DNA from 3 places in the Streptomyces sp. 135 genome. Region 1 is predicted to be linked to each of the others. Evidence: riboswitches for the same ligand, from Rfam matches in the RefSeq annotation. Region 1 holds a riboswitch; each other region holds the start of a gene.

What was found. Region 1 has a riboswitch for cyclic di-AMP ahead of KKZ08_RS18450 (M23 family metallopeptidase). Riboswitches for the same ligand answer to the same signal wherever they lie in the genome.
Positions count from the first base shown of each region.
Region 2: it holds a riboswitch for cyclic di-AMP, as region 1 does, so the genes downstream of both, KKZ08_RS28880 (M23 family metallopeptidase) here and KKZ08_RS18450 (M23 family metallopeptidase) in region 1, are expected to answer to the same signal.
Region 3: it holds a riboswitch for cyclic di-AMP, as region 1 does, so the genes downstream of both, KKZ08_RS15775 (transglycosylase family protein) here and KKZ08_RS18450 (M23 family metallopeptidase) in region 1, are expected to answer to the same signal.

Region 1 covers NZ_CP075691.1:4,107,247-4,110,512, forward strand. The annotation lists gene KKZ08_RS18445 (aldo/keto reductase) at 1-340, opposite strand, end outside; gene KKZ08_RS18450 (M23 family metallopeptidase) at 416-1,492, opposite strand; cyclic di-AMP (ydaO/yuaA leader) riboswitch at 1,504-1,651, opposite strand; gene KKZ08_RS18455 (PP2C family protein-serine/threonine phosphatase) at 1,882-3,042, opposite strand; tRNA gene KKZ08_RS18460 (tRNA-Met) at 3,265-3,266, opposite strand, start outside.
Region 2 covers NZ_CP075691.1:6,409,203-6,412,468, reverse strand. The annotation lists gene KKZ08_RS28885 (GntR family transcriptional regulator) at 1-651, opposite strand, end outside; gene KKZ08_RS28880 (M23 family metallopeptidase) at 845-1,648, opposite strand; cyclic di-AMP (ydaO/yuaA leader) riboswitch at 1,661-1,823, opposite strand; gene KKZ08_RS28875 (pitrilysin family protein) at 2,028-3,266, opposite strand, start outside.
Region 3 covers NZ_CP075691.1:3,520,883-3,524,148, reverse strand. The annotation lists gene KKZ08_RS15780 (transglycosylase family protein) at 1-1,016, shown strand, start outside; cyclic di-AMP (ydaO/yuaA leader) riboswitch at 1,211-1,397, shown strand; gene KKZ08_RS15775 (transglycosylase family protein) at 1,402-2,130, shown strand; gene eno (phosphopyruvate hydratase) at 2,426-3,266, shown strand, end outside.

The DNA.
Region 1 (3,266 bases):
GGCGGCGCAGCGAGGCGTCGGCGGCCCTCTTGATGGTGTCCGGGGCCAGGCCCTTGTACTCGGGGTGGGCGCCGGCCTTCGTGGCCAGGAGGATGTCGGAGCGGTTGCCGCGCTCGGCCAGCCACTCGCCGATGAGGGTCTCGGACTCGCCGCCCTCGTTCCCCTCCACCCAGCTCGAATAGGTGTCGGCGGTGTCGATGAAGTTGCCGCCCGCGGCGGTGTAGGCGTCGAGGACGGCGAAGGACGCCGTCCGGTCGGCGGTCCAGCCGAAGACGTTGCCGCCGAGGGCGAGCGGGAAGACCTCGAGGTCGGAAGAGCCAAGCGTGCGAAGAGAAGTCATGCGTTCCTCAACGGACCCGCCGGAAACGGAATTCCGGCGACTCCCCCAAATGAACGTCAAGTCGTCCGCTTCGGGTCAGGGGTTGAGGCCCTTGCTCTGGAGCCAGGCGAGCGGGTCGACGGTGGAGCCGCCCGCGGTGTGGACCTCCATGTGGAGGTGCGGTCCGGTGACGTTGCCGGTCGCGCCGACGCGCCCGATGACATCGCCGGTGCTGACCTTCTGTCCCGCGCTGACGTTCATCGAGGACTGGTGGCAGTACCAGACCTCGGTGCCGTCGCTCAGCTCCAGGACGGTGCGGTAGCCGTACGCGCCCGCCCAGCCGGCCTCCTTGACGGTGCCGGTGTGGACGGCCTTGAGCGGGGTACCCGTCGGTGCGGCGAAGTCGAGGCCGGTGTGGTGCCCGGAGGACCACATGGAGCCGGCGACACCGAAGTGCGACGTGATGGTGTACGAGGAGGTGGGCAGCGCGTAGCTCTTGGCGAGCTTGGCCCGGCGCTCGGCCAGGGCCTTGGCCTCGCGGGCCTCCTGCTCCTTCTTCTTCTTGGCGGCGGCCTTGGCGTCGGCCTTCCGCTCGGCCAGCTTCTGCTGGGCGGCGGCCTCCTCGGCGGCCTTCTTGACGGCGGCCTCCTCGGCCGCGGTCCGCACCGCGTCGTCCGCTTGGTCCTGCTGGTTCTCGGCCTGCTGCATGATGCGGGCGCGCAGTGCCTCGCCCGCGTCCGTGGCGCCCTGCTCGGCGTCGGTGGAGCTGACACCGGCGGCGCTGAGCGGAGCCGCGGCCATGACGGCTTCGGAGCCCGCGGGGGCGGCGGAGTCGTCGGAGAGGAGGGAGCCCACGCCGGGCAGGGACTCGGCCTCGGGGAGCGAGTCGGCGACGGCGCCGAGGTCGGGCATCGAGATGGAGACGGGCGCCTTGCCGTCCTGCGCGGTGGCTATGCCGCCCGCGCCGACGGCGGCGATGACGCCGACGCCCAGCACGGTGGAGCTGCGGGCGAGCCCGCCGCCGCCCTTCTTGTGCACACGGTGCCTGCCGCGGACGGGACGGACGGACTCCTCGGTGGGATTCCATTCCTCCCAGGTCTCCTGGTCGTAACCACCGAAGTCGTCGTCATTCGGTACGTACGCGGCTTGGGGAGCAGGCCGGTTGGACGCCACTGGGGCGCACTCCTTTCCTTCCTTCTCGCCTACCGGGTTAGCTGACGGGTTCGGAGCAGGAAGGTCTCCTACGGACAACCGGCACGGATGCACAGCTGCCCGATTCACCCCAAGTTGGTGGTTCCCCGGCTCCCTTGCGGGATTAGGCGTGTGCGCACGGAGCCGCCTCTAGTGACGGCTGGGACGACCGCGCTGCGTTATCGAACGTTAATAGACAGCGGTGCCGTATTCCAAGCTGTTCCGATTGATCATTAACGCTCGCGGGCGGGACTTAAGGGGCACGAGGGCTCTTACCGGGTCGAGTTGACCGTGCGTCACCCGAGGAAGTCACACACCGGAACTTCACATTCCCTTGACAGGACGTCAGTTGTGATGCGGAGGGCCGCACTTCAGTCACGGCCAGTGACACGGCTCTCCGCCGCGGCCTTCCCGTCCCCGGTGGCCGGCCGCCGCACCGCGAGCAGCGCCATGTCGTCCGTCGCCGCGCCACCGGTGTGCCGCCGCACCTCCTGCGTGAGCGTGGCGAGCAGCGTGTGCGGGCCCTCGCGGCCGGGGAAGATCCGCCCGGCGAGCCGGGTCGCGGGGTCGTAGAAGGCCCCGGTCGCGTCGCGCGCCTCCGAGAGACCGTCCGTGTAGAAGAGCAGCATCGCGCCGGGCGGGAACTCCGACTCGTCCGCCCGGTCCGGCCACGCCCCGAGCTCCCCCATGCCGAGCGGCAGCGCGGGCTCGCTCGGGGAGAGCACGCACAGCCGGCCGTCGCCCCGCAGCAGCAGCGGCTCCGGATGCCCCCGGTTCACCAGCCGTACGCAGCCGTCGCCGACCCGGATCTCCGCGAGGACGGCGGTGGTGAACCCCTCGAAGGCGTCGAGCCCGTCGCGCCGGGTGCCCTCCCGCGCGAGGGCCCGCTCCAGGCGCTGCGCCACCGCCTCCAGGGTGGTCTCCTGCTCGGCGGCCTCACGGAAGGCGCCGATGACGACGGCGACGGCGGCCACCGCGCCCATGCCCTTGCCACGGACGTCGCCGACGATGAGCCGTACGCCGTGCGGGGTGTCCTGTACGGCGTACAGATCACCGCCGATGAACGCGTCGGCCTGCGCGGCCTCGTACCGCGCCGCGAGGTCGAGCCCGCCGATGCGGGGATCGGGCTGCGGCAGCACGGCGCGCTGGGTGGCCTCGGCGATGGAGCGGGCGATGGCGAGCCGGTCGTTGCCCCGGCGCACGACGCGGTTGATGAAGATCGCGAGGGCCGCGACGGTCGCCACGGTGAGCAGTTCGGTGACGGCCTCGACATGGCCGCCGACGGAGCTGCCGTAGTGCAGCACGGTGACCGCGACCGAGGCCGCGACGCCCGTCAGGACGGTGCCGAGCAGCGAGTAGAAGGGGGCGGCGATCAGCGGGGCCGCCGTGAAGAGCGGGGCGGCGGTGAACTCGGGCGGGGTCAGGGCGTCGTACACGACTCCGACGACGAGGAGCAGGACGGGCAGTATCCGTACGAGGGTCCGCTCGTGCGCGGTGGCTCCGCTGCCGCCGGTACCTCCACGCTGCCCCACCGCTTGTCTCCCGCCGATCCCGCGCCCATCGCCGCGCTGCACCCAGGCTTCCTGGAGAGGGGTCCGGGTGCTAGCTGGTGTGGGCCGGACGGGTGACGGGAGGCGGGAAGAAGGGCACACCGCCCTGGAAGAGAGCCCGAAAACCCCGGAACCCAGAACCCGGCAAACACCGAAGGCCCGGATCCAGTGAGTGATCACTGGATCCGGGCCTTCGGCCTTGAGTA
Region 2 (3,266 bases), 2.3 Mb from region 1:
CACTTCCCTCACCCGGCCTGCCCTCGGCGAGGGGCGCAACCGGTGCGCGGCCGTCGCCCGCTCCGCGTGGCCGGCAGTGAGCATCCTGGCCCGTTCCACGTCCCCGCGGGCCACCGCGTCGACGATCGCCGCGTGCTCGGACCAGGACACCGCGGGCGCGGCCGGGGGCCCTACGACGTACATCCAGGCGAGCTTGTGCCGCAGCTGGGTGAGCAGCGTGATGAGGCCGGGGCTGCCGGAGGCCTGGGCGAGCGTCTCGTGGAACCAGCCGCCCAGCGAGCGCAGATCCTCCCCCTGACCCTTCCGCACGCGCTCCTGGCCCAGCCGCACGAGTCCGCGCAGGACCTTGAGGTGCGCGTCGGTGCGGCGCTGTGCGGCGCGGGCCGCGGCGAGCGGTTCGAGCACCGTGCGCAGCTCCAGGAGGTCGGCTGCCTCCTGCTCCGTGGGCTCGGCGACACAGGCGCCCGCGTGCCTGCGCGTGACGACGAAGCCCTCGGCCTCCAGGGTGCGCAGGGCTTCGCGTACGGGGACGCGGGAGACGCCGTAACGGCGCGCGAGAAGCTCCTCGGTGAGCCGCCCACCCCTTTCGTAGACCCCGGCGACAATGTCGTCCCGGATGGCCGTGCATACCGAGTGTGCGGGAATGCGCATGACCGGACCTCCGCCTTAATCCCCGCGAAACGCGGTCGACCGACGCTCGTTCCGGAACTCTATTGCAGAGCCGCTTAATTTCCGATGGCGGGCCGGATTCCATGGATATCTTTTGGCCAGGCGAGGGCGGGCCGGAAACGGCGAAGGCCCCGGCTCGGGAGAGCCGGGGCCTTCGGTGAGGTACCGGGACGGGTCAGACGTTGACGCCGTGCGAGCGGAGGTACGCCACGGGGTCGATGTCCGAGCCGTAGTCCGGGCCGGTGCGGGCCTCGAAGTGGAGGTGCGGGCCACTGGAGTTGCCGGTGGAGCCCGAGAGGCCTATCTGCTGGCCCGGGGTGACCGTCTGGCCGACGGTGACGCCGAGGGATGACATGTGGCCGTACTGGGTGTACGTGCCGTCGTTCATCTTGATGACCACGTTGTTGCCGTAGGCACCGCCCCAGCCCGCCTCGACGACGGTACCGGCGCCCACCGCGTGGACCGGGGTACCGGACGCTGCGTGGAAGTCGACGCCGGTGTGGCTGCCGGAGGACCACATGGCGCCGCCGGTCTGGTAGCCCGTGGAGACGTACGAGCCGGAGATCGGGGAGACGTAGGTGTTCAGGCGCTTGCGCTCGGCCTCGCGGGCGGCGCGCTCCTTGGCCTCGCGCTCCTTCTTGGCCTTCGCCTTGGCCTCGGCCTCGGCCTTGCGCTTCTCCTCGGCAGCCTTCTTCTTGGCGGCCTCTTCGGCCTTCTTGGCGGCCGCGGCGTCGTCGGCGGCCTGCCGCTGGGCGGCGGCCTGCGCGTCGATGCTGGCGGCGAGCGAGTCGCCCACGGAGATCGCCTGGGTGAGCCCGGTGTGTTCGAAGGCGGCGTCGTCGGCGGCGGCGAGCGCCGGAGCGGCCAGGCCTCCGATGACACCCGTGGTGGTGATCGCGGCGACGCCCGCGACGTTCGCGGTGGTGCGGGTGAGGCGGCTGGGACGACGGTGCTTCCCGGTGGCACGGGTGAACGCCATGAAGCGGCTGATCCTTTCCTTCCTTCTCGCCTACCGGGTTAGCTGACGGGTTCGGAGCAGGAAGGTCTCCTACGAGTCCCTCACCTGACGGCAAGGTGCCCGATTCACCCCAGGGGACATGTGGGTCCCCGGCTCCCCTGGCTCGCGCCGTACGGGGACTCGGCGATGACTGTCCGGTGCCGCGGATGCGACGTACTGCGTGACGAACAGCCGGACCGACGCTAAACGGGCCGTCTTTCAATCGACAAACAGAACGCCTCTTTTGTAGCGCACGCCACACACCGAACAGGCAACCACCCTATGAATTCGGACATATAGGGAGTACGCGACCCCGGCCATCGAAACGGTCGCCGGGGTCCCGATATGTCCTGACAGCTGCTCAGCCGGCGACCACACTCACCTCGCCGATGCCGAGCGCCCTGACGGGCTCCTCGATCTCCGCGGCGTCCCCGACGAGGATCGTCACCAGGTGGTCCTCCGGGAAGGCGCTCACGACGGCCGCGGTGGCCTCCACGGTGCCGGTCGCGGCCAACTGCCGGTAGAGCCGCGCCTGGAAGTCGTCCGGGAGGTTCTGCTCGACCTGGTCGGCGAGCGTGGCGGCCACGGAGGCGGCCATCTCGTACTTGAGCGGGGCCACGCCCACCAGGTTCTGCACCGCCACGTCGCGCTCGGCGTCGGTCAGGCCCTCGGCTGCGAGGGTGCGCAGGACCGTCCAGAGGTCCTCCAGCGCGGGCCCCGTGGAGGCGGTGTCGACGGAGCCGCTGATGGCGAGCATCGCGGCGCCCGTGCCGTCCGGTGCGGAGCGCAGGACCTGGCTGAACGCCCGTACGCCGTAGGTGTAGCCCTTCTCCTCGCGCAGGACGCGGTCCAGACGGGAGGTGAGGGTGCCGCCCAGGCAGTACGTGCCGAGGACCTGGGCCGGCCAGATCCGGTCGTGCCGGTCCGGGCCGATGCGGCCGATCAGGAGCTGCGTCTGGACGGCTCCGGGGCGGTCCACGATGACGACGCGGCCCGTGTCGTCCGCGGTGATCGCGGGCATCGGGCGGGGCTCGGCGGTGCCGCCCTTCCAGGTGCCGACGGTGTCCGCGAGGACGGCGTCCAGGTCGGTGCCCGCGAGGTCGCCGACGACCACCAGGGTGGACGTGGCGGGACGCACGTGCGCCTCGTAGAAGGCGCGCACCGCGGCCGCGTCGATGGCCTTGACCGTCTCCTCGGTGCCCTGGCGGGGCCGCGACATGCGCGAACTCGCCGGGAACAGCTGCCTGGAGAGCTCCTTGGCCGCGCGGCGTGCCGGGTTGGCCGCCTCGTGCGGGATCTCGTCCAGGCGGTTGCGTACGAGGCGTTCGATCTCGCTGTCCGCGAAGGCAGGGGCCCGCAGGGCGTCGGAGAGCAGGCCGAGCGCCTTGGGGAGGCGGGAGACCGGGACTTCGAGGGAGACGCGGACGCCGGGGTGGTCGGCGTGCGCGTCCATGGTGGCGCCGCACCGGTCGAGCTCGGCGGCGAACTCCTCCGCCGAATGCTTGTCGGTGCCTTCGTTGAAGGCCCTCGCCATGATCGTGGCGACGCCGTCGAGACCCTTCGGCTCGGCGTCCAGGGGCGCCTCCAGGTGGACCTCCAC
Region 3 (3,266 bases), 590 kb from region 1:
TCACCGGATCCGCCATCGCCATCCCGCTGCTCGGAGCCACCAGCGCGAGCGCCGCCGAGACGGTGACGTGGGACAAGCTCGCCGAGTGCGAGAGCGGCGGCGCGTGGAGCGCCAACCCCGGGAACGGCTACTACGGAGGGCTCCAGCTCTCCGAGGACATGTGGGAGAAGCACGGCGGCCTCGACTACGCGCCGAGCGCCGACCAGGCCTCCAAGTCCCAGCAGATCGCCGTGGCCGAGAGGATCCTCGACGGGCAGGGCCCCGAGGCCTGGCCGAGCTGCGCCCCGATCGCCGGACTCACCGACGGCGGCGCGGCGGCCGACGTGGACCCGGGCGATCCGATCCCCCCGGAGCCCGCCGACTCGTCGGACAGGGACGACTCGAGCGACTCGAACGGTTCGACCGGTTCGACGGGGTCGGAGAAGTCGAAGGGCTCCCAGGACTCCGAGGGCTCGGGGGACTCCAAGGACTCCAAGGGCAAGGCCGCCGACAAGTCGTCGGACAAGGCCTCCGACGACGCGTCAGAAGGCCCCGGCTCCGCCGACGACGACGGCGACACGCCCGGTTCGGGCGACGCCTCCCGAGACAAGAATCACGAAAAGGGCGACAAGCAGGGCAACAGCGGCAACGGCGACAAGGGCGACAAGCGCCCGACGGACGGCAAGTCCGGGCGCGACGAAGCCCCTTCGGCCGGCACCCCCGGGTCGAAGGACCCGGCCGCCCCCTCCGACGACTCCACCTCCGGCCGTCACCGGGGCGACCACGCGGACGAGAGTCCCGCCTCCGGCAGCGGCGGCGACCGTCCGGGCCGGCACGCCTCGCGCGGCGGCGAGCGCACCGAGAAGGTCGCCGACGGGACGTACACGGTGCGTTCCGGTGACAACCTGTCGGCCATCGCGGACGACTTGGACGTCAAGGGCGGCTGGCACGAGCTGTACACCGAGAACAAGAAGACCGTCGGGGCCGACCCGGACCTCATTCTCCCCGGTCAGAGCCTCGATTTGGGCGAAAAGTAGGGGTAGTTGACGAACCGTCCACGGGGTGCTTCGCGCCGAATGTCGGTATTGGCGTAAGTGAGAGATGGGTCTCAGAAGCCCTGATCGCCTTTGAAATTCCGTGGATCGCGTGACTACCGTCGTCAACGCCCGCCACTGGTGGGCCCCGCCGGTCGGTACGCCGAATCCTGCCAACGGCCGGACGGGAACAGTCGTCGCTTCGAGCGCCGTAGGCAGGAGCGGGGGACCCAAGGTAAGCCGCCGGGTCCGCACGTCGAGCTCCGAGGAGGAGCGGGACGTACGGGACCGGCTAGGGGTGAAGTCGCACTCACGTGGTGCGGCCGGGCAACTTCACTGGCCCGAACCCGACAGCTCACCTCGCAGGCGTCGGTGAGGGGATCAACTCATGCTGTTTTCCAGCAAGGGCAAGCACCGCCGTCCGTCCAAGGCCACCCGTGTCGTCACGCTCGCCGGTGTCACCGGTGCCGCCGTGGCCGCCCCGCTGATGGCCGCCGGTTCGGCCTCCGCCGCCACCGGCCAGGAGTGGGACGCCGTCGCCCAGTGCGAGTCCGGCGGCAACTGGTCGATCAACACCGGCAACGGCTACCAGGGCGGCCTCCAGTTCTCGCCCTCCACCTGGGCCGCGTACGGCGGTACGAAGTACGCCCCGACCGCCGACAAGGCCTCCAAGGCCCAGCAGATCGAGATCGCCGAGAAGGTCCTCGCCGGCCAGGGCAAGGGCGCCTGGCCGCACTGCGGCGTCGGTCTCTCGGGCGCCGCGTACAACGGCGGCGGCCAGCAGCAGGCCCCGCAGCAGCAGGCCAAGCCGCAGCCGCAGAAGACGCAGCAGCAGGCCGCCCCGCAGCAGCAGGCCGCTCCGCAGCACAAGACGCAGCAGGCCCCGAAGCCGCAGCCCGCGCCGCAGACCGAGTCCAAGAAGACCGTCGAGACCCCGACCGGCAAGAAGGTCGAGAAGGGCGACGGCGAGTACAAGGTCAAGACCGGCGACACGCTGTCCAAGATCGCCGAGGCGCACGACGTCAAGGGCGGCTGGCAGAAGGTCTACAAGCTCAACGGCGACATCATCGACAACGCCGACTTCATCTACCCCGGCCAGCAGCTGCACCTCAGCTGACGGATCCGGTCACGGCCGTGCCTCGGCGGACGCACGGCCGTCCCGCCCCGTCCCCACGGGCTCCCCGCCCCGGTGCGCGTATCCCCGTACGCACCGGGGCGGGGCCATGTCCGCTGTTCGCTCCTAGCGAGCTACCGGCCAGTAGAAACGCGGGCTTCCATCCCGTTTCCCGGCCATTTGAGCCTTCCCCCGTCCCACGGGACGGGCGGTCGGCTGGCCTGGGGCCCGGAGCCGGTTAGGCTCAGGAGACGCGGGCCGAATCGGCCCGCGTAAACGCGTCACATCCCAGAAGGAGATGCTCGTGCCGTCCATCGACGTCGTCGTAGCCCGGGAAATCCTGGACTCCCGAGGCAACCCCACGGTCGAGGTCGAGGTCGGCCTCGACGACGGCAGCACCGGTCGTGCCGCCGTCCCGTCCGGTGCCTCCACCGGTGCCTTCGAGGCCATCGAACTCCGTGACGGTGACCCCAACCGTTACCAGGGCAAGGGTGTCGAGAAGGCCGTCCTCGCCGTCATCGAGCAGATCGGCCCGGAGCTCGTCGGCTACGACGCCACCGAGCAGCGCCTGATCGACCAGGCGATGTTCGACCTGGACGCCACCGACAACAAGGGCTCCCTCGGCGCCAACGCCATCCTCGGCGTCTCGCTCGCCGTCGCGCACGCCGCCTCCGAGGCCAGCGACCTGCCGCTGTTCCGCTACCTCGGCGGCCCGAACGCGCACCTGCTGCCCGTGCCGATGATGAACATCCTCAACGGCGGGTCGCACGCGGACTCCAACGTCGACATCCAGGAGTTCATGATCGCGCCGATCGGCGCCGAGTCGTTCTCCGAGGCGCTGCGCTGGGGCACCGAGGTCTACCACACGCTGAAGAAGGTCCTGAAGAGCAAGGGCCTGGCCACCGGCCTCGGCGACGAGGGCGGCTTCGCCCCGAACCTCGACTCCAACCGCGCCGCCCTCGACCTCATCCTGGAGGCCATCAAGGAGGCCGGCTACGTCCCCGGCGAGCAGATCGCGCTCGCCCTCGACGTCGCCGCGTCCGAGTTCTACAAGGACGGCACGTACCAGTTCGAGGGCAAGTCCCGCACGGCCGCCGAGATGACCGAGTACTACGAGGAGCTCGTCGCCTCGTACCCCC